One region of the Exiguobacterium sp. s80 genome, then DNA from elsewhere that is predicted to be linked to it. Evidence: riboswitches for the same ligand, from Rfam matches in the RefSeq annotation. Region 1 holds a riboswitch; each other region holds the start of a gene.

Region 1 (5,945 bases):
GAAAAAGCGGTTACTACACACGCGTTAAAATCGGATCACGCTTCGGATTCGTTGACTCAAGTCGGCTCGGTTTAAATAAACCGACATCTAAAGCCAAAGTCGGGACCGTCTTTTACGTCCATTTCAACCAAACACCACTCTTTTCTGCTGACGTCGCCTACAGTCGTCCGGCGAGTCACTTAAGCAAAGGAACGAAATTGATCGGATTAAAATCGATTGATGATGACTTTTGGCAAGTCCGTCTACCGAATGGTCAAACGGGTTACGTCCTCAATCCTTATATCGGAACGAGCAAACCGGATATGCGGTATAACGAGCAAGCCATCAATCGTTCAAAAGTCTATACGGTCAAAGCAACGACTTCATTTTATGACACACCTGCCAGTCCAAAAAGTGCCGGGTTGGTCGAAAAAGGCAAGCGTGTGTATCCGCGTTACCGCGTCGGTAATTTCTATGTCATTCAGTCCGGCTGGACGCCCGTCTACATCCCGGTGACGGCCCTTACAGTGACGAGCGAAACAAAAGTTGACAAGAAAAATAATTCACGTGGCGAAAAGTTGATTCAAGCTGCTGTTGCCCATATCGGTACTCCGTACACATGGGGATCACAAAACGTGGCGAATGGTGGATTCGATTGTTCCGGCTTGATTCATTATGCGACGAACCAAGCCGGAAAATACGGCGGACGGACGAATGTCCGCGGTTACTGGTACGGAGCGTTCTTTACAAATCAACGCACAAGTATCAGTTCCGGAAAACGCTCGGATATCGTCTTCTTCGAAAACACGTATACGGATGGCCCCTCGCATATCGGGATCATGTTAGATAGTAAACACTTCATTCATGCCGGAGGATCACAACTGCAAATCAGTTCAATTTACGAGCCGCACTGGCGTGAGCACTTCCTCGGTTTCAAATCAATGTAATGATTAAAAAAACGGACCTTCCCTAACCCGGGAGGTCCGCTTCTTTTAGCTAACATTAAAATGTCATTTCCGCATATTTCGTAACTTGGCGATCGATTAAGTACAATTCGATTTGTTCGCGATACGCTTTATAGTGGTCTGACGCAATATGCGCTTCTAACGCTTCTTCATCTTGATAGACTTCATACAGCATGAACTGATGTTCATCTTCAATCGATTGATGTAAGCTATAACGCAAGCACCCCGGCTCGTTTTGTGAAGCTTTGTAGACCGTACTTAAAATCGGAAAGACTTGATCGGCTAAACCTGCTTTGACTGTGATGACCGCGTTGACAATAATTTCTCCCATGACTTGTTTTCCTCCTCATCATTCATTACTCCTATCTGTACCCGTTTTATAGAAAGTCATACCTCAAAAACCTGAAAGGATGATTATGATGCAACAGCAACTCTTCACTCAACTCGATCAACTCGAACAACAAATCATTGAAAGACGTCGTGATCTGCACCGTCACCCGGAACTCTCTTTTCAAGAAGTGCGGACACCAAACGCCATCGCCTCATTTTATGATGAGCTTGGTCTCCCTTACCGCAGGAACGTCGGTGGTAGCGGGATCGTCGCGACCCTCAAAGGAAAACATCCTGGAAAGACCATCGCCATTCGGGCCGATTTCGATGCCCTGCCACTGCAGGAGGAAACGGATCTCGCCTTCCGTTCGATTCATCCGGGTGTCATGCATGCGTGTGGACATGACGGACATACGGCGATTGCACTCGGTCTTGCCTCGGCCTTTACAGCACTGCAAGAAGACCTTCACGGAACAATCGTATTCATTCATCAACACGGGGAAGAAGTCTTCCCGGGTGGTGCCATTCAAATGATTGAAGACGGCTGTCTTGACGGGGTCGATGCAATTTTCGGTACGCATCTCGAAAATGACTTACCTGTCGGAACAATTGGCTATCACGCAGGACATACGCTGTGCGCCATCGATGAATTCGAAATCGTCGTCCACGGACAGGGTGGTCATGCGCAAGCCCCTCATAAAACACAAGATGCACTCGTCGCCGGGGCACAACTCGTCTGTAATCTCCAACACCTCGTCAGTCGGCGCGTTGATCCGTTTTCACCTGCCATCATCGCAATCGGTTCATTCCACGCCGGAACGGCTCCGAACATCGTTACTGGTGAGGCACGGATTGTCGGAGAAATTCGAACATTTGACGAAGCGCTGCGTCACCAGTTACGACAGCAGGTCGATTTGGTTGCCCGGACGACGTGTGCCGGAATCGGTGCGAGCTATTCCATCGACTTTACGACGGGTTATCCTTCCCTTTGGAATCATCCGGTAGAAACAAATCTCGTTAAAGAAGCGACGGCTTTCTTAGGTGAGGCATCTGTCAAAGAACTCAAACCGATGATGGCAGCCGATGATTTCGCCTATTATTTAGAGCGTATCCCAGGAAGCTACTTCTTTACGGGGTCCGCCAAAACGGACGGGAGTACGATTTATCCGCAACACCATCCGAAATATGAAATCGATGAACGGGCACTACTCGTCGGCGCGAAATCTCTAGGTGCGACCGTCCTGCATGCCTTACAATCTTAATGATTGACTTTGTCGTTTTAGAGATGCTATTATCACATCAATGATAACGAATTTAATCAACTTCATATAACACTTATCAAGAGTGGACTGAGAGATCTGGATCGATGACGTCCCAGCAACCTGCCTTCAGTGGCAAGGTGCTACGACCAGCAAAGCGCAAGCTTTGGTTGATAAAAAGCGACGACTCCTTTTGCAACCAAGCAAAGGAGTCGTTTTCGTTTTCTCGCTGTCAGAGCACGAATGATTATAGGGCGACTACCGCCAGCGGAAAGGACGAGATATAGATGGAAAAAGCAACATTCGCAGGAGGCTGTTTCTGGTGCATGGTGACACCATTCGAAGAACTGCCCGGTATTCACGGAATTGTTTCCGGTTATACAGGAGGACAAATCGAAAATCCGACATACGAACAAATAAAAACAGGCACGACCGGTCATTCGGAGGTCGTCGAGATTACATTTGATCCGGCGTTATTCTCATACGAGCGGTTACTCGAACTTTACTGGCCGCAAACGGATCCGACTGACGCCGGCGGACAGTTCCAGGACCGTGGGACACAATACGCACCTGCCATCTTTTATCATACGGAAGAACAGCGCCTTGCTGCGATTGCTTCACGTGACGCGCTTGCTGCGAGCAATCGCTTTAAGCAACCGATCGTCACACGAATCGAAGCGGCACAAGCCTTCTACCCAGCAGAAGACTATCATCAAAACTTCCACAAAAAGAATCCGGAGCACTACAAAAAAGACCGGAAAGCATCCGGTCGCGATGAATTCATCGATGTGGCTTGGAAAGAAGAAGTATCTGTCTAAACTAAAAAAAGCCCGCTTCGTGCGGGCTTTTCGTTTGTAGATACACTCTTATGAAGAGTGAATATGCTATAACAAGAGGCAATCCGTTCGCGCTCCCCTGTTTCGCCTCGTCTTCAAAGCGATTCGAGACGGATTGCGCTCTAACACTACTCTATGATTTTCTCTACGGTACACCCTGAAAGCTTCGTTTTTCGTTGACTCCTACGGGAAAAAGCGCGTGAACACGCGCTGCCAAGAGGCTGGCAAGACCCTGCTCGTTGTCCGTGAGGATCAAGGCAACGGCTTGCGCCTCGCCCGAGGAAAGCAACGAAAAAAGGAGAAGCTTTCATTTCACAACTACTAATTCGTCTTCGTGCTGAAAAATCGACTTGATGTTGCCAGAGCTAACCGTAAGAATTACGATACCTTTTCCGACAACTCATCCGAAGATTCGATTTCTACGACTTGATATCGTTTCAACACAAAAATACCGGCTAGCATCACAAGCAATCCAGCGACTTGTCCGAGCGAAAGCTCAAGCTTCGGTAAACCGAACCAACCGAATAAATCGACACATAATGCAAAACTGAGTTGCGAAATCAAGACGACCGAAATCGCAATCGATGGACCGAGCAGCTGAATCCCGCGCATCACACAAAATACAACACCGACCCCGACCAGACCACCAAATAAATAAAGCGGTTCGACCGTTTGAATCTTCGAGAGTGTGCCACCCCGAAATACGAGTAACGCGAGCAGTGAACCGATGAACCCGACAAAAAAGACGAGGGTCGTCGTCGCCCATGCCCCGAACGCATGACTCATCCGTGCATTCAATACCGTCTGTAAACTAATCATCATTCCTGCCGTAATCGCACAAAACATACCTAGTCCCACGCTGTTCCCTCCTTATTCGTAACTATTTCCGTTCGCTTTTTCTTTAATCCGCTCTACATCTAAAATAATGATTTTCCCGCGTCGCCTCGCCAAGATTTCTTCGTCACAAAGTGTTGAGATGATACGGTTTAAATGACGGTAACTCGTCCCGAGCCAATCGGCGACGTCATGGAGATTCGATGTTCGCATCTCTTGGTAAAACAGGCTGTCGGAAACGTCCGAGGTAATCGATAACAAATATCCGGCAAATCGTTCTTCGACCGAATAAAGGACATGAAATGATGCTGATTTCGAGTCGGCGTACCACTTGGTCGTAATGACCCGCAGTAAAAATTGTAAAAAGGTGTTCGTCGTATTGTGCTCACGTAAGATCGCATACGGAATGCTGAGTGCCACGACATCCGTAATCACCTCGATGGTATTCAAGACTTCCCGTTCATTGATATATTCCGCGTCCCCAATCACCGTCATCGCCTTTTTGAAGCGTAAAATCCGTTGTTTCCCTTCAGCCGATGCTGCAGAGATTTTAATTTTTCCTTCGACGATGAAATACATCCGGTCAATCGGTTCACCCGTCACACATAACAGGTCCCCTTCCGAAAACGTTTCGATGCGTAAATAAGATTTACTGGTCTCCGTAAAAATATCCGCTAAGTCGTACTGTTTTAAATAGGTCTCAATCGTCTGCATAGATCCTCCCTTTAGGACAGTGAAAAAATCGCAACTCCGGCAAGCATCAAACTGATCCCGATCCACTGTCCCCGGTTACTCCTTTTTTTGATGACACCAAACCAGCCGTTCAAATCAATCACGAATGCACATAAAATTTGTGCGACGAGCAACAAACACATCGCCCACGTCATGCCGAGTAACTGAATCGACGTCAGTTCGGTTACGACGACGAGTACGCCAAGCAATCCGCCACTGGCGTAGATGAGCGGAAGCTGCCGAAAGCCGCCGATTTTCCGGTCGCGGACCACACTATAAATCGCTAAACACCCCATCAATCCGACGAAATGAACGATTGTCACGGAAAACCATGGGCCAATGGCATCTCCTAAACGGGCATTAAAAATTCCCTGCAACGCAATGAACAGTCCACTCATTAATGCGAATATAACTCCCTGCACTTCAAAGGACCTCCTTTTGTTTCTTCTGTTATGAGTAGACACTATTTTCACCTTATCTGAAAAGGACAAATGTCCCATTTTAAAAAATTGTATAAAAAAAGGCGGATTGCCCGTCTTCAGCGTGTAGATAATCGATTAAGAGGCGTAACCATGCGATATCGGGATGCAATCCGTTCGCGCTTCCCCGTCTCGCCTCGTCTTCAAAGCGGTATTACCTAAAAAAAGCGTCGTGTTTCGTTGATTCCTACGGGGAAAAGTGCGTTTTTTAACGCACGTTCAGAGGCAGGCAAGACCCTGCGCGTTGTCCGTTAGGATCAAGGAGCAACGGCTTGCGCCTCGCCCGAGGAAAGCAACGAATAACGATGCTTAATCTCCCGATCGCACGTTGTCTACAATCCGCCTCACTTCTCGATTACATATAATCCGCCCGCACCCGTTCAATTTGCGTATACGCTTCCTGTTGCATCCGCTCGAATAATTCAGATACGGTCGGAATATCTGTAACGAGACCAGACACGAGACCGGCGTTGACATACCCGTTGACCTCGTCACCATCGACCGCACCCGTCACGTGATACGCTTCTGTCG
Region 2 (5,945 bases), on a different contig from region 1:
CATGTCTGATCAGGCACTCGAAGTGATTGAACTAGAACTTGCGATTCTGATTCGTCGTTTGACGACAGCGACGGCCGATAACCGAAATTTAGATCGCGCGTCGTATTTGTTACTGCGTCAACTGTCCGAGTCTGGTCCAGTCGGGGTGAAGACATTGGCACGCGAATTGCAACTTGACGTCTCTACCGTCAGCCGGCAAGCGGCAGCACTCGATCAAAAGAAATTGGTCGAAAAAGTACGCGATGAAGCAGATGGCCGTGCTTTCTTCTATCACATCACTTCACTCGGACAGGAAGAACTGACGATTTACCGGACGGCACGCCTCGCGAGCATCGAACGCTTACTGACAGACTGGTCAGGTGACGATGCGGAAGCATTTGGACGCCTGCTCCAACAATTTAACCGTGAACTGCGGGAACGGTGATCCAATCGTCTTAAGACGTCATGAACGAGAAGAATAGGGATAAAAAACGCCGATGATTCCGTATGAAAAACGGGATCATCGGCGTTTCTTGCGCAGAGGGCGGAACCGTCCGGCACTGCGATTGATTTCAGCTCGATTTTTGCAACCTTACGTTCCTTCGATGGCGGCATGAATCCGTTCAATTTGTTCCGGTGTCGTCCGGCAACAACCGCCGATCAGGCGTGCCCCTGCCGCATACCACTCACTGGCAACTTCATCAAAAGCTGTACACACCGATTCACCAGACCATGTTTTCTTGACGGGATCATACTGTTCCCCCGAATTCGGATAGACGATGATCGGCACGTCCGTCAGTCGCTTCAATCCCGTTACGAAATCTGTCGTAATCGACGCCGGAAAGCAATTTGCACCGAGCGCAGCGAGTTGCGGATGGCGGCCGACTGCTGCGACACAATCCGCAATCGTCGTCCCTTCACTGATGTGTTCCGCATCGCGAAGGGAAAAAGCGAGCCAGGCCGAGTGTTCCGGAAATTCTTCTAATATCCGAAACAAGACGGTTGCTTCTTGAAGCGACGGAATCGTTTCGAAGGCCAGTAAATCTGCTCCTGCCGCAATCAACGCCTCGATTCGGGGACGATGAAAGTTCTCAAGGGTCGCATCATCGACACCGTAGTGTCCGATATATTCTGATCCATCGGCCAAATACGCCCCGTACGGACCGACTGATCCGGCAATCAACGATCGTGTCCCTGCTCCGGCGACTTCTTGACGTGCATGTTGCGCCAAGTAGACCGTCTGCTTGATCAGTTCGATCGCTGCATCCGTCCCGATTCCCCGTTGTTTAAACCCTTGCAAACTTGCTTGATAACTCGAGGTGATGGCACAGTCCGCACCGATTCGAAAATAGTCAGCATGGACGCGGTGAATCTGTTCCGGCTCTTCGACCAAGACCCGTGCCGACCAGAGAGGATCGGCGAGATCACTCCCATGCCGCTCCAGTTCTGTCGCAAGTGCTCCATCAAGTAAAATAAACGGTTTTTCGTTAAGTAAGGCTTCAACTGGATTTTTCTGTTTTGACATCTTCCACACTCCGTTTCTGTGATTTTTTCGTCAGGTAATGCACGAGATAACAAAGTCCGATAAAGGGAATTCCAAAATATAAGGCAACACGCTGCGTAGGATCAAAGGCAATCCCGATCAGCGACAATAGGCAAATCAAAAAGGAGACAATCGGGACGACTGGATAAAATGGTGTCCGGTACACCAAGTCTTGCAAATCGTGTCCTTCTCTCAGGTAACGCCGCCGAAAGAAGTATTGCGAAGCACTGATGCTCATCCAGACAACGACGACAGCAAGTCCTGAAATCGAGACGAGTGCGATATAGACGCTTTCTGCTGCGTAGACACTTGATAGCAGTGCAAACAATCCGCCGAGCATACTGAACATGACAGCGCGTGTCGGAACACCGTTTTGACTCAATTTAGCAAAGAACGGTGAAATCATCCGTTGATCAGACAACGACCACAACATCCGTGACGCGGCGTACAACCCGGAGTTCGCTGCGGAAAGGATCGCCGTCAAGATGACGAAGTTCATGATGTCCGCCGCAAATTGAATCCCGATCCGTTCGAAGACGGCAACGAACGGACTCTCGAGCACACCGTTCGCATCCGTCGGTAGTAAAATCGCCAGGACGATGATCGTGCCGACAAAAAACACGACCAGCCGGACAATCGTCGTCCGGATGGCAAGAGGAATCGTCCGCTTCGGATCAACCGCCTCGCCTGCCGCAACACCAATCAGTTCTGTCCCCGAATAGGCAAAGTTGACGGCGAGCATCGTCATCAAAATCGCAAAGGCCCCGTTCGGGAAGAGTTCCCCTTCCGTCAGCGGTCCGAACAACGGAGCTGCTTCTCCTGACGCCAGTGGAATAAAGCCGACGATTGCTGCTGCCCCTAAGACGATGAAGGCGATGATCGTCATGATTTTCACGGCAGAAAACCAAAATTCGACTTCGGCGAACACGCGCACTGTCAGTACATTAATCACTAAAATGATGATGACGAACAATCCGCTGAACAACCAGACCGGCACGTCAGGGAACCAGCGTTGCATCAATAAACCGGCTGCCGTAAACTCGGAACCGAGCGCCACCGTCCAGGTCAGCCAGTAGAGCCAGGCGACCGTATAGCCGGTTCCCGGTCCAATGTACTTTGTCCATAACTATGAAAGGCACCGGTTTCCGGCATATGTACAGCGAGTTCCCCTAAACAAAGCATCACGAGATAGACGACGAGTGCTCCGAGTAAGTAGGATACAATCGTTCCGATCCGCCCTGCTTGCTCCAATGTGTACCCCGTACTCAGGAACAGCCCCGTCCCGATGACGCCACCTAACGACAGCATGACGATATGACGGGATTCCATCTTTCGTCGAAATGTTGTTTTTTGCTCCATCCTCCACCACTCCTCTTTCTCACTCAATAAAAAAAACGCACTCCTGTACAGACAGGGTGCGTCGGTCGACAACATGAAGAGCGCTTATCGATCGGGTACAACACCCGCAGGAATTAGCACAGTATCTTTCGACCTGTTGCTGAGGCTTCAAAGGGCCAGTCCCTCCACCTCTCTGGATAAGAATGTAATTTTTCATAACAGTAGCAGTCCTTTTTTGAATTGTCAACACAATTCAGATAATAGAATTCAAAAAAACGTCTCCTACCGCATTGGCATGAGACGTCTTATTGTTATTTTTTTACGAAGAGATTAGCTGTCTTAAGGGCCACCCGAACCGCTTTACGGTTCAATGTACCTTCTTGATGTTTAACCACCTTCGTCTGCTTGTTGAGTTTATCTTGTAACGTTTTAATCTTTTTGTCTTTATCTTTATCATGTTTTTGAATCGCAGCAATTTTTTTCTCTTCTTCCGGGAAGAATGATTCAAAACGTGCGATTGCTTCTTCCATACTGATTCCTGTAATCGGTTTAACCGCTGGGAGGAGTTCTGTTTTCGCCATTTCACGATCAAACGGCACGTTCTCTGGATAGTTCGTGTCTTGATAGATATGCTCCAAGTCGTTCGTGTTCAAGAAGTCAAGAAAGTTGTCGAAGTTTTTCACTTGAATCCGCGCCGGGCTTTGGAAGTCTGCTGTTTCGACGACGTCCGAAAGCCGTGTGTCTGCCGTGATGTCATTTGCCCAGATGTGAGTCAATTGATGGTAATCTGTTAATTCACGCATCCTTGCATCTTTAGGAATCAAAATACTTGGTGTTCCAGCGAGTGTCGCTGTGATGTTTCCGTGGAGACGTGCACCAAAGCTCAAGTCAGCTTCTTTGAGGAAGTCGAACCACGTTTGAGCGTTTAAGAAGAAACGAACACGGTCATTCATATACACCGGGTGTGACATTCTAGCTGCATAATTCATATCTGAAAGGTCTCCAAACGGATGAGTTCCAGTGTACGTCAACTTCAATTCTTTCATCCATTGTGGGATGAAATAGTGATTTGGATACTCTTCCATTCCACGTGTGATAAAATCAAGGACATTTTTGGGTGAAAAACGTGATGAATTGACACTAACCATCGAATCTTTCGTGATGTTTGTCTCACGAATGTGAAGATTACGACCGAATGCATACATCGATGGGCAACCGATGACTTTATGATCGATGCCTTCACGGAAACCAAGGCGTGTCAGGTATTTCGACGTGATTTCACCACGAAGTCCAATGATGCTTGAACGTTCGAGGACTGCGCTGACGAATGCTTTAACATCCTCGTCGAACGGGAATCCGCCTTTTAAGTCCGGCTCGAATGGTGCGCGTAGACCAACACCGATGACGACGACCGGAATTTTCAATTTTTTAATCAATCGTGTGTATTTTCGAAGGGACGATGCGAACTCTTGACGGAATGCATCTGCAAGTGGAATGACGTAAAGATCAAATTTTTCGTTGATCTCATCTGCACGTTCTTCATCATAGTAGTAATAGTCAGGCGTGATCGTCGTTCCTTCCGTCATCAATGTTCGGAAGATACTGTACTGATAGATCAAATTCCCAACGTTCCCTCCGATTGAATTTTCTCTCATTATATACTCAGCATCAAACTGTTCAAAGGGTGTCATACCTGCACGAATAATAATACGCTTCATGTCAAATTATCCCCTCTCACAAATCCAAAAAAACATTAACAACTTATATTTTAGAGATATCTAAATCATATCCCTTACTTATACTTAAGTCTATTTTAATTAAAGAGATAGAGTATCATTTAAAAGAATATTCTTATCATTTAAATTTTATTTAATATTTTCCCCACTTGTAATCAGAGTCAGTCAAGAAAAATTTACGAACATAACATTTTCTAGCTACATAAATAGCTTCTCTTAAGATAAACGATAGAGTCACCTTGGAGAAGCTATTTGTAATTCTCGATTTCGAAGCCCTTCAACAGCTTAAATAGTAATTGATAGCTGTTCATATACCTTTAAATTCGTAAGAATCATCCGTAACGTCGGGTACACCGCTGGCTCCGTTCCTTCTATTAAACTGCCAAACAGATGGTCTGCTTCGACCATGCCTTGTTTTTCCATATCCCGTTGCAACGACGACTTCATATCCGGTGCCATTTGGTGAATCCGTTTTTCCTGCTCCTGTTCGATATGTTGCACGAACGTTGCCCCTTGACTTTCCATGGCTTGTTTTGCTTCTTGTAAGACATTCCGGATGACACGATCCCCGGCTGCGTCGTCGCGAATCGGACCGATCGGTGCCCGAAATAGCGAAGTCACTCCGGAAAAAGTCGTAATGAAGAGATACTTTTGCCACATATCTTGCATGATGTGGTCTGATGCTTTAATCGATGCTTTCGTCCCTGCAAGTGCTTCCTTCACCTCAAACAAGCGATCCGTCCAGTCCCCTGTTCTTGGACCAAACACGAGTTGATGGGCAGGACTCGTCTGAATGACGCGTCCATTCGTGTCAAGCGTCGATTCAATGAAGCATAAGCCTCCGAGGACACGCGTCTCGCCAAATTTAGCGACGAGTTGTTCGATATGCCGCATCCCGTTCAAGACAGGTAACACATATGTATCAGGTCCGACGAACCCTTCGAGATCCCCGATGACATGCTCCAGGTGGTACGCTTTCGTCGACACGATGACTAGGTCAAACGTCTCTTTTGTTCCAACTTGGATTAAACGCGGCGTCAACGACACGTCTCCGTGCGGACTGTCAATCTCAAGACCTGTTCGCTCTAACTCCTTTGCCCGACGCTCACGGACAAGAAACGTCACGTCTTCCCCTTTTTCTGCTAGGCGTCCCCCGAAGTACCCTCCGACAGCTCCTGCACCCACGACTAAAATCTTCATCATATATCCTCCTTTGTCTTAAAGATCAACATGTTTTTCTCAGAAAATTGTTTTCTACATCCTATCATACTGAAGGTAATGCGAATGTAAACCAAACGAAATAAAGCGTTTTCATTAAAGCGCTTGCATTTTATATTCAGTCGTTTATA
Region 3 (5,945 bases), on a different contig from region 1:
ATTGCCCGTTATGACATCCTGTTACTGTGGTGTCTGTTCGTCCAAGTCGCCTTACTCGTGACTCGTTATGAAACGAAAGAAGAGTTCAAGCTGATTCTTATTTTTCACGTCATCGGATTAGGACTTGAGCTGTTTAAAGTCCACGTCGGCTCGTGGAGTTATCCGGAAGACGCTGTTTCGAAAGTGTTTGGTGTTCCGCTCTACGCAGGTTTCATGTATGCCAGTGTCGCGAGTTACATCTGTCAGGCGTTTCGGCGACTTGATCTTCGGTTTACGTCCTTTCCACGTCCGACCCTCGCACTTGCTGTCGGGAGTTTGATTTACTTAAACTTTTTTACGCACCACTGGATGCTCGATTTACGGTGGTTCTTGATGGGACTCGTCATCGTCGTCTTCTTTAAATCGTGGGTCTACTTCCGACTAGAGGATACGATTTACCGTCTCCCGCTTGTCTTATCATTTTTACTAATTGCCTGGTTCATTTGGCTGGCGGAAAACATCGTCACCTTTTTTAAGGGCTGGGTCTATCCGCATCAGCAAGAGGGGTGGGCACTTGTCGATTTTGGCAAATTATCGTCTTGGTTCTTACTCGTCATCATTACCGTCTTGATTGTCGTCGTCGAAAAATACCGAAGTGGCGACTCCGCAGTCGAAGTTAAATCGTAACCCGTAATAAAAAAATACCCGGTTGTTTTTTTACACGGGTGAAGCATCTTGACCTTGCTATAGTTGGAAAAAATAGCAAAGGGGTTTTTAACATGATGCATCACGTAATCGAACGAGCGAAGGCGTTAGTTACAAGCAAACTGAACATCGTCGAGACAGCAGACGACTGGGGTTTGTTACTTGAAGAAATCAACGGAATCGATGAATGGGTCCAGCTGTCGCAGTACTACGCGCCACGTCAAACAACGACGAAACTAGTAGAATGTCCGGAAACACCATCTAGCCTCCCGATCAAAATGATCCAGGAACGGAAGGAAGAAGTTGAACGGACTGTCGAACAACGGTATTCCTATACGTTCGAACGGCAATTAAAGGGCGGCTCGTTACGGGAATGGCCAAACAGTCATGTCTCAGAAACAGAAATCCGTGACTGGAACCTGGAGCATGGGATGGAAGTCCGTGTCCAAGTCCTACATCAAGATGAGCGCCGGACGTCGCTTGAAATCTTAGCCGTCGTCGCGACGGATCAAGTAAAACCACTTGCAGAGCGAATCGTTTTTGAAAAGTGTATCGTCAAGAACCATGGCATCATCGAAGCGACGATTGACGGTCCACTGCAAGATGAGACGGGAAAACCGTTCTATTACACGACACCACTCGAAGACATGCGGTTCTTCCAACTGAAAGCAGGTCAACTCGTCGACCTCGTCATGTGGAAAGGTCATCCGGAGACATTGACGATTGTCTGGAAACACGCATTTCATTACGAAGTACCGACCATGACGGAATTACCGGCACGCGACGTATCGAGTGGTTCGCCCGAGTCCGCCACTGCGTCACCTGCAAACAAACAGGCGAAAACAGGACGCTACGACAAGATGATGCAACGGAAACCGAAGGCGAAGAAAGTCAAAAAAGAGCGGCGCCTCCGGGAAAAGAAAGTCCAGCAACTCGAACGTCTCGATACGACGACATTACCAGGTCAACCAATCGAATTCGTCGATAAAACGGCACTCGATTTTGCTTCCTACGACGGCATGCGTCTCGTCATCGTCGGTAATGAGCAACAGCGCGCCGTCTACCGCGACTTCTTTGCGGAGACGGGAGTCGAATTAATCCATCTTGGCGGTGACGCCCAAGCCGCGAAAAAAATCGCCTGTCTCGCGAAAAAGACGGACGCGATCGTCGTCGTCAAAAGTCGGGTTTCTCACGCAGCAGCGGCACATGTTCTCGTGCAAGCAAAAAAGCACGATATTCCGTTTGCGATTGAACGACTCGATGGACGACGCTCTTTGTATACGGCGTGCCAGCAACAACTTGAAAAAGCAATGGTCCAACGTTTACTAAAAGACGAGCGTTAAAAAGTGAAACCTCCTCAAAAATAAACCGTAAAGAAAGGTAGCACTTATTTTTGAGGAGGATCTTTCGATGTCAAAACAATTAAAATTAGCAGCGCGCGAGTCGTTGCAGGGACGATGGGGCTTCATGGCATTAATGATGTTGTTGTTCTTAATCATTCAAGGCGTTCCGAACGGATTTGCGTCCTCACCCGAAGAGGATTTCCAATTTATCGACTTGATTGGTATGCTCTTGACGGTGTTGACCTTACCGGTTGCAATGGGATGGTCATGGCTCACCCTATCTGTCGCCCGAGACGAGCAGACGAAAGTCGCCGATTTGTTTGAGCCGTACAAAATGTTCTTGAAAGCCATTGGAGTGTCAATCGTCCAAACCTTTTTCTTAGGGCTATGGTTCTTACTTTTCATCATTCCAGGAATCATTAAGTCATTCTCTTACATGTTGACGTATTACATCATTCGGGACGAACCATCGATTGGCATCCTTGATGCCATTACGCGTTCACGCCAAATGATGGATGGACATAAAAAAGAGGCGTTTTTCCTCGTCCTTTCGTTCATCGGTTGGTTCTTGCTCGGAATTGTTACGATCGGAATCGGTTTCCTCTGGATTGGCCCGTACTTCAGCGTCACAATCGCGAAGTTCTACGATCGCGTGCGTGGGGAAGAAGTTTCGACGACTGGTCACCGGACAGCCATGATGGATGCAAATCACAACGACTCACCGTTCGTATCACCAGAATGAATTGATTTTGAACAGCACCATACAAAGCAGGGATTGCCATCTTAAACCGATGTGCAATTCCTGTTTTTAGCTTCTAGACAAAGAAGTATCAAGAAACAGAGTGATTTTCCAAATGTTTTTTAATTCCGATAGGAAAAGAAGGTTTAAAGGTTGCTTTACTCTGCTAAAAGATGTACGCTAATTTCAATTATTCTTATCACGAGAAGTCGAGGGACTGGCCCGACGACACTTCAGCAACCCCGCATGAGCGGAAGGTGCTACTTCCAAGAGGAATTTATTCCTTTGAAGATAAGAGCCGACAGTAGACATTCGTCGCTCTTTTCTAAACGAAAAGAGCGATTTTTTATGCAAAAAGGGGGCACAGGGGATGGAATACGGATTTTGGTTACCAATCTTCGGGGGTTGGTTACGAAACGTCGAGGATGAACAAATGCCAGCGACATTCGATTATGCGAAACAAGTCGCACAGACGGCAGAACGGGTTGGCTTTTCTACGACATTGATTGCAGAATTGAACTTAAACGACATTAAAGGAATAGCCGAACCGAGTCTTGAGGCGTGGACGACGGCAGCGGCCATCGCGGCGACAACGGAACGGTTGGAAATCATGACAGCCGTCCGGCCCGGTTTTCATAATCCGGCGACGACAGCAAAGATGGCGGCGAACATCGATCAGCTGAGTAATGGACGCTTCACGCTCAACGTCGTCTCGGCCTGGTGGGAGGAAGAAGCCCGTCAGTACAATGGGATATTTACAGCCCATGACGAACGATATGCCCGGACGGAAGAATTCGTGACGGTCATGAAAGGATTATGGACGGACGCATCACCCTATAGTTTTGATGGGGACTACTATCAGCTGGAACGGGCAGAGCTTCACCCGAAACCCGTTCAGCGTCCCGGAATCAAGCTCTACGCTGGTGGTGAGAGTGAGACGGGGAAACAGACGATCGTCAATCACTGTGATGCCTATGTCATGCATGGAGGAACGGTCGATGAAGTCGCGACGAAAATTACGGATATGAAAACCCGCCGCGCGGCGACCGGGAAGCAGCCGCTTGCGAGTTTCGGACTGGCGGCCTACATCATCTGTCGCGAGACGGAAGAAGCAGCGCTCGAAGAATGGCACCGGATTACGAACGTTAAAGAAGACGGTGCCGGATATGCCGGGTATGACGACTTCGTCAGTAAATCGCAACTCGAACAACAGGTCAAACGAAATGATTACTCCGTCTCAAACCGGGGACTGCGTCCGAACTTGATTGGGACGCCGGATCAAATCGCAGAACGGATTCTTGAATTTGAAGCAGTCGGCGTGACATTGCTCTTGCTTCAATTTTCTCCGCAACTCGAAGAAATGGAACGCTTTGCCCGCGAGGTCATGCCACGCGTCGAAGCGAAACGAAAGGTAGGTCAACTAAAATGACGAAAATTCATATCTTACACGAAAATCAGGAATGGACGGATCATTTAATCAAGCGACTCGAGGAACTCAACTTACCGTATGAACAGTGGCACCTCAACGAAGGGGTCGTCCCACTCGATGAAACACCACCGGAAGGCGTTTTTTACAGCCGGATGAGTGCCTCGTCCCATACGCGCGGGCACCGCTATGCACCAGAATTGACGGAAGGGGTCCTCGCTTGGCTCGAAGAACATGACCGGACCGTTTTCAACGGAACCCGTGCGTTACGACTCGAGGTCAGTAAGGTCAACCAATACACCGCCTTACGAAAAGCAGGTATCCGTGTTCCGAAAACGACGGCAGCCGTCGGACGTGATCAAATCGTCCAAGCCGCTCAAAACATCGGAGTATCGTCGTTCATCACGAAACACAATCGTGCCGGTAAAGGACTCGGCGTTCAATTGTTCCACTCGATTGAAGCACTCGAGACGTATCTTGACGGACCGACATTCGATGAGCCGGTCGACGGCATCACGTTGATTCAAGAGTACATTCAAGCACCTGAACCCTACATTACGCGTTGTGAATTCGTCGGTGGTAAGTTCGTCTATGCGGTCCGTGTCGATACGTCGGAAGGATTCGAGCTCTGCCCCGCGGATGCTTGTGTCATCGATGATTTGTTCTGCCCGGTCGGAGAAGAGGCGGCAGAGACACCGATGAAATTCCAAATTGTCGACGGGTTCGATGACCCGATCATCGCCCAGTATGAAGCGTTCCTGCAAGAAAATAAAATCGCGGTCGCCGGGATTGAGTTCATCAAGGATGCAGACGGGACGATTTATACGTACGACGTCAATACGAATACGAATTACAATTCGGACGCTGAAGCGGCAGCTGGGAAGTTCGGGATGCTGGAACTCGCAACATTCCTTGGTCATGCGTTAGAACGTCAAACCGTGAAGTGAACATCAAAAACCACTTGAAGTAAGAAAAATACCCTGATTGTGCCGGAGTCGAGCGTTAGAACGACGGACATCAGGGTATTTTTAAACTAAAAGGAGGTGGTGTCATGGTGACGTGGCGTGAAGAAAAAGTACTTGCGATTCCAATTGAACAGGCGTGGCATCTGTTTGATCACGATCGACTGCAACGACTCATTCCGGGTGTCGTCCAGCATGAGGTGATTGAACGTAAGCCGGGCGTCGTCGGATCGACGTACCGGCAAACCTACATGCAAGGGAATCGTCTTGAAACCTACATCGTGACCGATCTCGCTTATACGAATGAACCGGACTATAAACAAAATACGATTGGTTTTACGTTAGCGAAGATGTTTCGCCTTGAGATGTCGTTTGCGCTGAAGCGAATCGATGCGACGAGCTGCCGTTTGATTTACACGGGGAAAAATGAAGGCGTCAACTTCGTCGGTCGCAGTCTCTTATCGTTAGGCGGAGAACGTGAAAACGAGAAAATCGTCAAAGGATTTCTCGAGCGGCTCGAAAAAGAAGTGAAGCAAATCCAAGAATAAAAAGGTACGCTTACTCTCGATTACTGCGAGAATAGGCGTACCTTTTTAAGTAAGGAAGATGATACTTAACAAAAAAATATAAACGTATTTACAAAAAACTGCCCCCGATTAACGAGGACAGTCGACAAATCAATGTGCGTATAACGCAGTCAATTGTTGTTGGATTGAATCGTTGTTGAGGTACTCATCGTACGTCGTTTCTTTATCGACGATTCCGTTTGGTGTGAGTTCGATGATCCGGTT
Region 4 (5,945 bases), on a different contig from region 1:
GAGCTGGGTTTTCCTTCGTTGCATTTCTAACCACATTATTCGTGTTGTCGGTTCTCCGGCAACGCCTTTTTTTTGTTTCCGAAAGATTTTGAAGCTGTCGCCTTGCTAATCAGAATTGTCCCTGCTACAATGCGATTAAGGAAAAATACTTTAATTCATATCCGATTAGTCGGAATTAAAAGCGGGATGCGGAGGACGAAAAGGCATGACAGTACGTTTCATGGATGTATTTACAGAGTGGGCGTCATCTTACGACGACACAGTAACGGGGCAAGATCCGGAGTACAAAGAAGTCTTTCGCCGTTATGACGAAATATTAGAGGCGGTCGCTGAAAAAGCGATGTCACCCGTTGCCGAATTTGGCGCAGGAACAGGCAACTTGACGCAACGTTTGCTTGCGCGTCATGAGCAGGTACTGGCGATTGAACCAAGTCCGGAAATGCGCGACATCTTAATCAATAAAATTCCGGCACTGGCTGTTCAAGATGGTCATTTCTTATCGTTTGAAGCAGCAGAGGCAAAAAGTTTTGTCTCGACTTATGCGTTTCATCATTTGACGGATGAAGAAAAAGGACAGGCCGTCGATTTGATGGCAGCGATTTTACCGGCAGACGGAAAGATCGTCTATGCCGATACGATGTTCGTTTCTGAGGCAGCACGTCTAGAAACGATTGCAGAAGCAAAAACTCAAGGGTTTGACAACCTTGCAGAAGATTTAGAACGCGAATTTTATCCACTGATTCCAGTGATGGAACAGATTTTTACGTCACGCGGATTTAACGTGACATTCACACAATACAATCACTTCGTCTGGCTCATAGAAGCCGAGAAAATGGGGGAATAAATCATGACAATCAAAAAAATGAACGTAGAAAGCTTTAACTTGGACCATACGAAAGTCAAAGCACCATATATTCGTGTAGCAGGCTATAAAGAAGGTAAAGTCGACCAAGTCGTCAAATATGATATTCGTTTCACACAACCGAACGTCGAGCAAATGCCGATGCGTGCGATGCACACACTCGAACATTTACTTGCTGAAAACATCCGCAACTATTCGGACGACGTCATCGATGTTTCGCCAATGGGCTGCCAGACTGGTTTCTACATGGCGATGATGAACTTTGACTCAGTCGAAAAAATGAGTGAACTCGTCGAGAAGACATTGAACGACGTCTTAGCGGCTGAAGTGATTCCGGCACAAAACGAAACGCAATGTGGGTTTGCGAGCGCACACGACCTTAAAGGAGCGAAGCACTATGCCGAGAAAATGCTTGCCGGTCGCGACGAATGGGACATCGTCTTCGGATGATCGCGAAGTCAGTCCGAGACCTCGTCGGAAATACGCCACTGTACGAGATTACTTCGTTCGATTTGCCTGCTGGTACGCGGATTTTGGCGAAGCTCGAATGGATGAACCCTGGTGGCAGCGTCAAAGACCGCCTCGGTATCCAACTCGTTGATGCCGCAATCGAACAGGGGTACGTGACACCAGGCGGAACGATCATCGAACCGACTGCCGGCAACACCGGCATCGGTTTGGCGCTCGCCGCTAAAAAATATGACTTACAAGTCATTTGTGTCGTCCCAGAAAAGTTCAGTCAAGAGAAACAGACTTTGATGCGGGCACTCGGCGCGACTGTCGTCAACACGCCGACTGAACTCGATATGCAAGGCGCAATCGATAAGGCAAAAGAACTCGGACAAACGATTCCGAACAGTTATGTGCCACTCCAATTCGAAAACGAAGAAAACTCGGTCACTTATCAGCGGACACTTGGTCCGGAGCTTGTGGCGGAACTCGGTCACATCGACTGGTTCGTCGCCGGATGCGGATCAGGTGGAACGTTTGCCGGAACGACGGCTTTCTTAAAAGAACGCTTCGGGACAAAAGGGGCAATCGTCGAACCGGAAGGCTCCGTCCTCAACGGAGGGTCAGCCGGACCGCATAAAACAGAAGGAATCGGGACAGCCAAATGGCCAAGTCTCGTTTCTCGTGATTTAGTTGATGAAATTCATACGATTTCTGATTCGGATGCTTTTACGAAGGTCCATGAACTGGCGGCACGTGAAGGGTTACTCGTCGGCAGTTCGGCAGGAGCGGCACTCGCCGCGGCGCTCGATATCGCCCAGCGCCATCCGGGAAGTACGATTGTCACCGTCTTCGCAGACAGTGCAGAACGGTATTTGAGCCAACAAATCTTTGAAAAGGTGGACGAGACACATGCGTAAAAAAACAGCGTTGATTCACGGAGGAACGGGTGTAGACAAGGCAACGGGTGCCGTTACACCGCCAATCTATCAAACGAGCACATATAAGCAAGAAAAAATCGGTCAATTAAAAGACGGGTATGAGTACTCGCGCACAGCAAACCCGACGCGGACGAGCATCGAACGATTGATTGCTGATCTTGAAGGAGGCGTCCGTGGATTCGCGTTCGGATCAGGAATGGCGGCGATCCATGCTGTCTTCAATCTGCTTCAGTCTGGCGACCACATCGTCATGACGGACGACGTCTACGGCGGAACGTTCCGCTTGATGCAACGTGTCCTACCGAAGTTCAACATCGAAGTGACATTCGTCGATACGACGGATCTCAGCGCGACGGAAGCGGCGATTCAGGACAACACGAAGATGCTCTACGTCGAGACACCGACGAACCCGTTATTAAAAGTGACGGACATCGAAGCGATCGCAGCCATCACGCGTCGTCACGACTTGAAGCTCGTCGTCGACAACACGTTCGCGACACCATACTTGCAACAACCAATCGCGCTTGGGGCAGATATCGTGCTGCATAGTGCAACGAAATACATCGGCGGCCATTCGGACGTCGTCGCAGGGCTTGTCGTCGTCAACGATGATACGCTCGGCGAAGAACTTCACTTTATCCAAAATTCGACGGGTGGAATTCTCGGACCGCAAGACAGCTTCCTGCTTGTCCGTGGTCTGCGGACGCTCGGTATCCGGATGGAAGCGATCGAAGAGACAGCACATGAACTTGTCAGCTTCCTGCAAGCACAAGACGTCGTCTCGAACATCTTCTACCCGGGGCTCGCATCGCATCCCGGTCATGCGATTCAACAAAAACAAGCGACTGGTTTCGGCGGGATGATCAGCTTTGATGTCGGTTCAGCTGCAAATGCAGAGAAACTTGTGGAAGCGTCACACTTCTTCACGCTTGCTGAAAGCTTAGGGGCGGTCGAAAGTTTGATTTCCGTTCCGGCACGGATGACACATGCGTCGATTCCGGCAGAACGTCGGGCAGAACTCGGCATCACGGATGGTCTCGTCCGAATCTCGGTCGGACTTGAAGATGCAGAGGATTTGAAAGAAGATTTAACGCATGCTTTCAGTTTGCTCGAAAAAGTTTCTGAAAAAACTGTTTGACAAGCAAAATAACCCCTGCTAATATTCAAAATATATTAAAAACAACTAAATACCGATAACTCTTATCAAGAGTGGTGGAGGGACTGGCCCGATGAAACCCGGCAACCGCGGAATTTATTTCCGAAGTGGTGCTAATTCCAGCAGACGAACGTCTGCAAGATGAGAGCAAATGGTTTTGTGTACTGAAAGTGCGCGCGTTTGCTCTAAAACGTGCGCACTTTTTTTATGTTTAGGAGGGACAGTAGTGATTCGTTTACAGGATGTAGGAAAGATTTATCGCTCGAAGCGCGGCGAAGTCGAAGCTGTCGCAAACGTCGATCTCACGATTGAGCGCGGCGAAATTTTCGGAATAATTGGTTATTCCGGTGCAGGGAAGTCAACCTTGATTCGCCTGCTGAACATGTTAGAAGCACCGACAAGCGGTTCGATTCAAATTGACGGTGTCGAGATGACGACGTTACGACCGAAAGAATTACGCGGCGTCCGGAAAAATGTCTCGATGGTCTTTCAGCACTTCAACTTGCTTTGGTCACGAACGGTCGAAGAAAACATTATGTTCCCGCTCGAACTCGGCGGATATCCGAAAGCACGCCGGAAAGAACGGGTCGCCGAGCTGATTCAACTCGTTGGACTCGACGGTCGCGAAGGCGCTTATCCGTCACAACTATCCGGTGGACAAAAACAACGCGTCGGGATTGCCCGCGCACTGGCATCAAACCCGGACGTCTTATTATGTGACGAGGCGACAAGCGCCCTTGATCCGAAAACGACGGACTCGATCTTAGAGTTACTCGTCGACATCAATAAAAAACTAAAACTGACGATCGTCTTGATCACACACGAGATGCACGTCATTCAAAAAATCTGTAACCGGGTCGCCGTCATGGAGGCCGGGAAAATCGTCGAACAGGGTCCTGTTTCAGAAGTCTTCCGGCATCCGAAACAAGCGATGACAAAAGAATTCGTCAAACAACTGACGTCGTCTACAGAAAACGAGTTGACGTTCGCGAAACTCCGTGAGCGCTATCCGACAGGGAAAATCGTCCAGCTGACATTCGTCGGTTCGACAGCAGAAAGTCCGATCCTGGCAGAAGTCATGAAAGATTCGACCTTATTATTTAATATCATCGGCGGGAACGTCGGACAGACGCAAGACGGTGCACTCGGAACGTTGTTCATCCAACTGATTGGTGCGGCACATGAAACACAAGCGGTCATCGCGAAACTTCAAGCGAGTGACGTGGAAGTGGAGGTGGATCACCGATGACGACATTCTTTAACGACCTCGATTGGGAAATGGTCTGGACGGCGACCGGCAGTACCGTCTATATGACAGTTGTTGCCGGAATCGCGACATTTGTTCTCGGACTGGTCATCGGTCTGTTGTTATACGCGACGAATGAAGACTTATTGTTTAAGAACCGGGCACTGTATTCCGTGCTCAGCTTTTTAGTCAACATCTTCCGTTCGATTCCGTTTATTATATTGTTGATTTTATTGATTCCAGTGACGCTCATCATCGTCGGATCGTTCTTAGGACCAACAGCGGCACTTCCGGCACTGATTCTTGGGGCGGCACCGTTTTACGGGCGGATGGTCGAACTGGCACTGCGTGAAGTCGACAAAGGTGTCATCGAAGCAGCGGAATCGATGGGGGCAACGAAGTTCCAAATCATTTATAAAGTGTTGATTCCGGAAGCACTACCAGCAATCGTCTCCGGTATCACCGTCACGCTCGTCGCGCTCGTCGGTTACACGGCAATGGCCGGAGTAGTCGGAGGAGGAGGACTCGGGGACATGGCATATATCGAAGGTTTCCAGCGTTCTCAAAACGATGTCATCGCCATCGCGACATTGTTGATTCTCGTCATCGTCTTCATCATTCAAATTATTGGTGACCTGCTCGTAAAAGCAATCGATAAACGATAATACTATTTTTAGTTAACTTGGGAGGAATTATTCATGAAACTTTGGAAAAAATTCGTCGGTACAGCAGCAGTATCCGTCTTAGCAGTCAGTCTTGCAGCATGTGGGGAAGAGTCGTCAGGAGACGACGCGAAGACACTTGTCATCGGTGCTTCAAACGTTCCCCATGCTGAAATCCTAGAGCACGTTCAAAAAGAGTATGAAGCAAAAGGCTACAAACTCGAAATCAAAAAGTTCCAAGATTATGTGTTGCCGAACAAGGCACTCGCTGAAAAAGAAATCGATGCGAACTATTTCCAACACGTTCCGTACCTTGAGCAACAGGAAAAAGAGAACAAATCTTATAAATTTGAAAATGCAGGCGGCGTCCACGTTGAACCGCTCGGCGTTTACTCAAAAAAATATAAGTCGCTCGACGAGTTACCGAAAGGTGCAACGATCTTGACGAGCTCAAACGTCGCGGAGCGTGGACGTGTCTTGACGTTCCTCCAAAACGAAGGCTTAATTAAGTTGAAAGACGGTAAGACGACAGATGCTCAGCTTAGCGATATCGCGGAAAACCCGAAGAACATTGAGTTCAAAACGAATATCGAAGCGTCACTCTTGCCGCAAGCGTACAAAAACAATG

The links. Region 1 has a riboswitch for S-adenosylmethionine ahead of msrA (peptide-methionine (S)-S-oxide reductase MsrA). Riboswitches for the same ligand answer to the same signal wherever they lie in the genome.
Region 2: another riboswitch for S-adenosylmethionine. It lies ahead of KNP94_RS06910 (amino acid permease); the one in region 1 lies ahead of msrA (peptide-methionine (S)-S-oxide reductase MsrA).
Region 3: another riboswitch for S-adenosylmethionine. It lies ahead of KNP94_RS07070 (LLM class flavin-dependent oxidoreductase); the one in region 1 lies ahead of msrA (peptide-methionine (S)-S-oxide reductase MsrA).
Region 4: another riboswitch for S-adenosylmethionine. It lies ahead of KNP94_RS08515 (methionine ABC transporter ATP-binding protein); the one in region 1 lies ahead of msrA (peptide-methionine (S)-S-oxide reductase MsrA).

Annotation. Positions count from the first base shown of each region.
Region 1 covers NZ_JACSMP010000006.1:39,338-45,282, forward strand. Annotated here, with positions in the region: gene KNP94_RS11325 (C40 family peptidase) at 1-926, shown strand, start outside; gene KNP94_RS11330 (putative quinol monooxygenase) at 982-1,275, opposite strand; gene KNP94_RS11335 (M20 metallopeptidase family protein) at 1,364-2,536, shown strand; SAM riboswitch class I at 2,607-2,713, shown strand; gene msrA (peptide-methionine (S)-S-oxide reductase MsrA) at 2,821-3,351, shown strand; gene KNP94_RS11345 (DMT family transporter) at 3,748-4,227, opposite strand; gene KNP94_RS11350 (Crp/Fnr family transcriptional regulator) at 4,240-4,917, opposite strand; gene KNP94_RS11355 (DMT family transporter) at 4,929-5,357, opposite strand; gene KNP94_RS11360 (NAD(P)H-dependent flavin oxidoreductase) at 5,770-5,945, opposite strand, start outside.
Region 2 covers NZ_JACSMP010000002.1:71,060-77,004, reverse strand. Annotated here, with positions in the region: gene KNP94_RS06920 (MarR family winged helix-turn-helix transcriptional regulator) at 2-424, shown strand; gene mmuM (homocysteine S-methyltransferase) at 572-1,504, opposite strand; partial or broken gene KNP94_RS06910 (amino acid permease) at 1,479-2,881, opposite strand; SAM riboswitch class I at 2,963-3,064, opposite strand; gene KNP94_RS06905 (polysaccharide pyruvyl transferase family protein) at 3,172-4,578, opposite strand; gene KNP94_RS06900 (ketopantoate reductase family protein) at 4,882-5,796, opposite strand.
Region 3 covers NZ_JACSMP010000002.1:104,234-110,178, forward strand. Annotated here, with positions in the region: gene KNP94_RS07055 (DUF817 domain-containing protein) at 1-666, shown strand, start outside; gene KNP94_RS07060 (DUF2325 domain-containing protein) at 759-2,027, shown strand; gene KNP94_RS07065 (DUF975 family protein) at 2,095-2,769, shown strand; SAM riboswitch class I at 2,960-3,064, shown strand; gene KNP94_RS07070 (LLM class flavin-dependent oxidoreductase) at 3,137-4,195, shown strand; gene KNP94_RS07075 (ATP-grasp domain-containing protein) at 4,192-5,139, shown strand; gene KNP94_RS07080 (SRPBCC family protein) at 5,244-5,702, shown strand; gene KNP94_RS07085 (ABC-F family ATP-binding cassette domain-containing protein) at 5,832-5,945, opposite strand, start outside.
Region 4 covers NZ_JACSMP010000003.1:123,224-129,168, reverse strand. Annotated here, with positions in the region: gene KNP94_RS08535 (class I SAM-dependent methyltransferase) at 206-844, shown strand; gene KNP94_RS08530 (S-ribosylhomocysteine lyase) at 848-1,312, shown strand; gene KNP94_RS08525 (PLP-dependent cysteine synthase family protein) at 1,309-2,232, shown strand; gene KNP94_RS08520 (bifunctional cystathionine gamma-lyase/homocysteine desulfhydrase) at 2,225-3,391, shown strand; SAM riboswitch class I at 3,451-3,557, shown strand; gene KNP94_RS08515 (methionine ABC transporter ATP-binding protein) at 3,636-4,658, shown strand; gene KNP94_RS08510 (methionine ABC transporter permease) at 4,655-5,320, shown strand; gene KNP94_RS08505 (MetQ/NlpA family ABC transporter substrate-binding protein) at 5,354-5,945, shown strand, end outside.